DNA from 2 places in the Acidovorax sp. LjRoot74 genome. Region 1 is predicted to be linked to the other one. Evidence: riboswitches for the same ligand, from Rfam matches in the RefSeq annotation. Region 1 holds a riboswitch; the other holds the start of a gene.
The links. Region 1 has a riboswitch for thiamine pyrophosphate ahead of ACSQ3O_RS15305 (purine-cytosine permease family protein). Riboswitches for the same ligand answer to the same signal wherever they lie in the genome.
Positions count from the first base shown of each region.

Region 2: another riboswitch for thiamine pyrophosphate. It lies ahead of thiC (phosphomethylpyrimidine synthase ThiC); the one in region 1 lies ahead of ACSQ3O_RS15305 (purine-cytosine permease family protein).

Region 1 is NZ_CAXUTI020000001.1:3,279,408-3,282,806, reverse strand. Features, by position in the region: gene thiD (bifunctional hydroxymethylpyrimidine kinase/phosphomethylpyrimidine kinase) at 1-568, shown strand, start outside; gene ACSQ3O_RS15305 (purine-cytosine permease family protein) at 628-1,908, opposite strand; TPP riboswitch at 1,981-2,085, opposite strand; gene ACSQ3O_RS15300 (AraC family transcriptional regulator) at 2,122-3,003, opposite strand; gene ACSQ3O_RS15295 (nuclear transport factor 2 family protein) at 3,020-3,379, opposite strand.
Region 2 is NZ_CAXUTI020000001.1:884,543-887,941, reverse strand. Features, by position in the region: gene thiC (phosphomethylpyrimidine synthase ThiC) at 1-1,320, opposite strand, end outside; TPP riboswitch at 1,442-1,565, opposite strand; gene ACSQ3O_RS04125 (hypothetical protein) at 1,618-1,794, opposite strand; gene lpxC (UDP-3-O-acyl-N-acetylglucosamine deacetylase) at 1,802-2,725, opposite strand; gene ACSQ3O_RS04115 (methyl-accepting chemotaxis protein) at 2,949-3,399, shown strand, end outside.

The DNA.
Region 1 (3,399 bases):
GCGCGTGGTGGCCGAGGCCATCCGCACCCACCAGTTGCCCCACGTGGTGCTGGACCCGGTGATGGTGGCCACCAGCGGCGACCGGCTCATCGCTGCGGAAACCGTGAATGTGCTGGTGCAGGAGCTGTTCCCGCTGGCCGAGGTGATCACCCCCAACCTCGATGAAGCGGGCTGGTTGCTGGGCCGCAAGATCGACGGTGTGGGCGCGCTGGACGCCGCCGCGCAGGCCCTGCGCGCGCTGGGCGCCCCGGCCGCGCTGCTCAAGGGCGGGCACTTGCCCGGAGACTGGGTGGTGGATGTGCTGGCCTTGCCCGATGGGACCTGCCAGCGCCTCGCATCGCAACGCATTGCCACACACAACGGCCATGGCACCGGCTGCACGCTGTCGTCGGCCATCGCATCTCACTTGGCACTGGGCGCGTCCTTGCCGCAGGCGGTGGAACGCGCCCGGGCCTATATCCTGGGTGCCATTGCAGCAGGCGCCGATGTGACCACCGGGCGTGGCCATGGCCCGTTGAACCATGGGTATGCGCCGGTGGCGCAGCAGGTGTTGCGGGAAGAAGTTTGAGTGTTTTTGAGCCTCAAAGCCCGTACATCAAGCGCTGATAGCTCATTAATTGATAGCAATCACTGGCCGCGTGGGCGCGTGGCCCAAGCCAGTGCAAAGCTGAATGCCAGCGCAGGCAGGGCCGAACCCGCACCTGGCAGCACCTGGGGCGCCAGGTGGTACACCGCAATGCCCGCCAGCCAGATGGCCACGGGTGCCGCATTCACCTTGCGCGCGGCCGCCAGCAGGGCGGCTGCATCGGTGCCAAAGGCCAGGCGCCCCAAAATCACGCCAAAGAGGGGCACAAACACCGAGCTGAGCAGCAGCAAAAACGGCTCCAGGCTGTGCATGGGCAGCACCAGCGCCAGCCCCGTGCACAGCGCGGCCACCAGCAGGCCCCACGCGCGCACGCCAAAACGTGGCAGCAGACTGTGGGCCGACACGGCGCCCGAATAGGTGTCGCCATAGGCGTTGTCCACCTCGTCGATCAGGATCAGCGACAGCGCAAGCAGCCCGCCCTGGGCCAGCAGCAGCGCCTGCACCAGGTCCTTGCTGGGCAAGGTCAGCGCCACCAGTACGCCGAGCGAATAGCACCACATGTTGGCCAGCGCATAGCCCAGCCAGGTGCCGCGCAGTGCCGAGCCGCCGTTCTTGCCATGGCGCGCGTAGTCGGCCACCAGCGGCAGCCACGAGATCGGCATGGCAATCACCAGGTCCAGCGCGGGCAACACGCCCATGCCGCCCGCGCCCTGGCGCGTCCACAGCGCTTCAAAACCTTGCGTTTGTGCCAGCGACAGGAACTGCCATGACAGCCACAGCAGCGACAGCACCACCAGCGGCAGCGCGATGTGCGCAATCAGCTTGCGCACCAGCTGCACCATCGATCCGCTGATCAGCAGCATCACCACGCCACCCCACAGCAGTGTGGCCAGCACGGGCCAATGGGCGCCGGCCATGGTGCCGGATTGCTGGCCGATGGCCACGGTGGCATCGCGCATCACCACCAGCTCGAACGTGCCCCAGCCCACCAGCTGCACGATGTTCAGGATGATGGGCAGGCTGGCAAACGTGCGGCCATACACGGCGTGCATCAGCCCCGCGCTGGCCAGGCCGCTGTCGCAGCCCAGCTTGGCCACCCAGCCCAGCAAGCCCGCGCCGACGATGGAGCCGGCCACGATGGCAATCAGCGCTTCTTGGGTGCCCAGCGCGGGCATCAGATACGCCCCGACCTGCATGACGAGCAGGCCCACGCCCAGGCTGAACCAGAGCGAGGCGTGGTCATGCCACTGGAAGACACGGCGATCGGGGGAGACGGGGGCCAGCGCTTCGTTGGTGGCGTGCGTGGCGGGAGATGAAGACATGCAAAGGCTCCGTAAGCAGATACAGAGCAGGGCGGCGGCCTGCCAGCACGGCCCGAGATCACTCAGAGGCTGGCCAGAACAGACATGCTTCCCTGCGCGAGGATGATCTCAATCAGGTTCAAAGGGACTCTCTCAGTCGGTTCCGGTGGCCCGGTCCCGACACCCCTAGCGTGGGCGCTCCCGTTGGAGCGCGGGGCCATTGTAGTGGGGTGCTCAGGGCGCGGGATGGCCGATGGGGATTGCGTAGTGCATCACCGAGTCGCCGGAGGTCGGGTGGTACTGCGCACCGTAGATTTCCAGATCCGGCCCGAGGGTGTGCGCATGGTCGGCCGATAGCAGCCAGCTCGAATAGATGTAGTTCACCGTTGCATCGACATTCTGTGCCGGGCCCCGGTGGGTGAAGCGTGCGTAGGTGGATGCGGGGATTTCCATCGCCACCATGCCCTGCGGCAGCGTGCCAAGGTCATGCACTTCGATGCACGCCAGGTAGCGCAGCTCTTCCGTGTGGGGCCCCGCCGGTGCCACGGCGCCATAGCAGACACCGGCCACCGTGTGTTCAATCTCGCCCAACCGGGGCAGAAACTGTGCCCACAGGGGCGGCAGTTTCTGGCCCAGGTTGTTCTTTTCGGAGTCGATGCCGTAGTAGTCCGTGGGCAGCCCGACCAGCTGCATGGCAGGCTGCTCCTGGATGTCGGGCACCAGGGAGATGTTGTGGTGCAGGTGTGCGATGTAGCTTGTATCGAACCGGATCTTGCGCACGAACAGCGAGCGGTTGCCCATCTTGCGGTACTGCGACGGCGTGATCCGAAAACAATCGCGGAACGCGCGCGTAAAGCTCTCCTGTGTCTCGTACCCTGACGCCAGCGCAATGTCGAGCACGGGGAGCCGCGTGCTGGTCAGCTGCTCCAGCGCCCGGGAGAACCGCCGTGACCGGATGTAGGTCTTGAGGGTCTCGTTGGTCAGGGCCTTGAAGATGCGCTGGAAGTGCCACTGGCTCATCCCCGCCGCCCGTGCCACCTCGCTGAGCTGGATGTCGGATTCGAGATGGGCTTCGATGAAGTCGATGCCCTCTTGGATTTGCCGGAGATAGAGCACGGTGGCATCCGTCCGTTCAAGGGGTGTCAAAAAAGCCGGTCATGGCAACCAGCCGGTTCTGGTCGTTGTACCGACCATAGCTCACGCCTTCCCCGATCACCTGCCCGCTGCCATCCAGCATGTTCCATTTGGCAATGCTTTGCTGGTTGTGGCTGGCGAAGTAGTGGGTCACAAAATGGCCGCCCGGCACCTGGCGGTGGAAGTCGTCCATGTAGGCGGTGAGCTGGCTCCAGCCCTGGGCGGTGGCCAGCGGGTCGTTGTAGGTGCAGTCCGGGTCGAGGGACTGGGAAAACAGGGTCTCCCTGTCTGCAGCCGAGTTGGTCTTCCACGACGCGGTGTAGGTGTCCCAGATGGATTGAAGGGGCTGTTGGCTCATGGTGCGCTCCTGGTGGGTGG
Region 2 (3,399 bases), 2.4 Mb from region 1:
GATCATGTGCATGGGCACATGGCCGGGGCCTTCGATCATGGTCTGCACGTCGTGCTTCCAGGCCACCTGGGTCAGCTCGCCCAGCGTGTGCAGCTCGGCAAACTGCGCTTCGTCATTGGCGTCCGATGCGCAGCCGGGCCGCAGGCCATCGCCCAGGCTGAACGACACGTCGTACGCCTTCATGATGTCGCAGATGTCCTCGAAGTGCTCGTACAGGAAGCTCTCGCGGTGGTGCGCCATGCACCACTTGGCCATGATGGAGCCCCCGCGCGACACGATGCCCGTGCGCCGCTGCGCCGTGAGGTGGATGTAGGCCAGGCGCACGCCCGCATGGATGGTGAAGTAGTCCACGCCCTGCTCGGCCTGCTCGATCAGCGTGTCGCGGAAGATTTCCCAGGTCAGGTCTTCGGCCACGCCGCCCACTTTTTCCAGCGCCTGGTAGATCGGCACCGTGCCAATCGGCACGGGCGAGTTGCGCACGATCCAGTCGCGCGTGGTGTGGATGTTCTTGCCGGTGGAGAGGTCCATCACGTTGTCGGCGCCCCAGCGGATCGCCCACACGAGCTTTTCCACTTCTTCCTCGATACTCGATGTGACAGCCGAATTGCCGATGTTGGCGTTGATCTTGACCAAGAAGTTGCGGCCAATCGCCATCGGCTCCACCTCGGGGTGGTTGATGTTGGCGGGGATGATGGCGCGGCCCCGGGCCACTTCGTCGCGCACAAATTCGGGAGTGATGATGCGAGGGATGCTGGCACCCATCGGGTTGCCCATCAGGCGCTTCTCACGGCCTGCGTCGGCCATGTACTGCTCCATCCACTCGCGCTTGCCGTTTTCGCGAATGGCCACGTATTCCATCTCGGGCGTGATGATGCCCTTCTTGGCGTAGTGCATCTGCGTGACGTTGGCGCCTGCCTTGGCACGCAACGGCTTGCGCTGCAGCGCGGCAGCCTCGGCGCGCAGCTGGGCCAGGCGGGTGGCGTCTTCGCTCTTTTGTCCGTCGTCCAGCGCCACGGGCGCACGGCCTTCGTAGTGCTCGACATCGCCACGGCCGGTGATCCAGCCACCGCGCACGCTGGCCAGGCCCTGGCGCACGTCGATCACGGCGTTCGGGTCGGTGTAGGGGCCCGAGGTGTCGTACACACTGACCAGCTCGCCATTGGTGAGCGCGATGTCACGCACAGGCACGCGCAGGTCGGTGTGCAGTTCGCCGGGGATGTAGGCCTTGCGCGATGCGGGGAAGGGTTCGCGAGTGCGGGCCAGCAGCTCGGCAAATTTTTCGGGGGCGGCGAGCTTGGCGTGGGGGTCGGGGGCGTTCATGGGCAGGTCTCCTGGTTCCGGGGCGGTGGGTTCTGCTCCGGAATGGACCTGTGCGCCCCTCGGGTGGCTGCGCATGGCAGCCCCTGAGGCAAGGCGTGCCCACAGGGACTGCGGGCACGGGGACAAGGAGGTCGGCTCTTCTTCCGCCGGTATGAACCGGATCAAGTTCGTCGGGTTCGCAAGCTCGCCTGAATTCCTTCAGGACCCTTGCATCTCAGCGCATCAGCACACCCCGGAGCAGGCGCGAGTATAGGGCAGAGGAAAAACGGGGGCGTCGGTGTCAGTGCGATCAGAAGCTCAGGCCAGGCGGCCGATGAGGATCACCGCAAAGAAGAAGACGGTTGCAATCACCGTCCATTTGAGGATGACCAGCCCCAGGCGCTTGTAGCGCACCTGCCCCGTGCCGGCATAAAACGCAAACGACACGGCCGCCGCCAGAAGCAGCAGCATCGCCAGCCAGCGGAAGATCAGCATCGCAGCGCTACCAGGCGCGCACGGTCTGCGCAAAACCGCTGGGGGCCTGGCGCTCGTCCTCGAAGGTGACCACCTCCCATGCATCGCGCTGGGCCAGCAACTCGCGCAGCAGCAGGTTGTTCATGGCATGGCCCGAGCGGAATGCGCTGTACGCGGCCAGCAAGGGCTTGCCGATGAGGTACAGGTCGCCCATGGCGTCCAGCATCTTGTGCTTGACGAATTCATCGTCATAGCGCAGGCCCTCGCTGTTGAGTACCTTGTAGTCATCCATCACGATCGCGTTGTCCAGACCGCCGCCCAGTCCCAGCCCGCGCGAGCGCATCATCTCGACATCGCGTGTGAAACCGAAGGTGCGCGCCCGGGCGATATCGCGGCTGTAGTTGCCAGTGCCCATGTCGAACTCCACGCTCTGGCCGGTGGAATCGACCGCGGGGTGGTCAAAGTCGATCTCGAAACGGAGCTTGTAGCCGTGGTACGGCGACAGACGCGCCCATTTGGTGTTGGAGCCCTCGCCCTCGCGCACCTCCACCGGCCGAGTGACGCAGATGAAGCGCTTGGGCGCATTTTGCAGCGCGATACCCGCGCTTTGCAGCAGAAACACGAAGGCTGCAGACGAGCCGTCAAGGATGGGCACCTCTTCGGCCGTGATGTCCACATAGAGATTGTCGATGCCCAACCCCGCACAGGCCGACATCAGGTGCTCCACCGTGTGCACCTTGGCACTGCCCACCGCGATGGTGGACGCCAGCCGCGTGTCCGTGACGGCCTCAGCCCGGATCGGAATGTCCACGGGCTGGGGCAAGTCCACCCGGCGGAAGACGATGCCAGTGTCGGGTTGTGCAGGCCGGAGCGTCAGTTCGACCCGCTGGCCGCTGTGCAGTCCGACGCCAACGGCGCGGGTCAATGTCTTGAGGGTGCGTTGCTGGAGCATCCGCGCATTTTAGTTTCTGGGCCCTGCCCCGTACACACTGAGGTTTTACGGGCACCGGCATCGCGGGTAGGTAGAGCTACCGCAGCGTTTTCACCTACAGCGCCCGGCCCGGCCTTCGCCGCACAATGCCTTGGCGGCAGCGCCCCGGCGCCCCAGCAAAAACAAAGACAACGTGACAGCCCACAGAGACCGACAGAAGCCGCCCCACCGGAGAACGCACACCATGAGCAAGCTCAGCTTCAAAATGAAAATCATGCTCATGATCGGCACCGCGCTTGCAGCGCTGCTGATCATGGCCATCCTGTCGCTGCTGCAGGAACGCAGGCTCATCAGCGAATCGCGCAAGGACATGCTGACCACCGCCGTGCAGTCTGCCCACAGCATCGTGGCTGCCTACCAGGCCAAGGCCGCGAGCGGCGCCATGCCGCAGGAGGAAGCCCAGAAAGCCGCCAAGGAGGCCCTGCGCCTGGCGCGCTACGGCGGCCCCGAGGGCAAGACCGAGTACTTCTACATCTGGACCACCGAAGGCGTGGGGGTAATGCACCCCTTCAAGCCCGAATGGGATGGGCAGGACATGCTGGGCAAGGTCAAGGACGGCTCGGGCGTGGACATCATCGGCCTGCTCGTGAACGGCATGCGCAGCAGCAAGGATGGCAAGGCGTTCGTGCCCACCA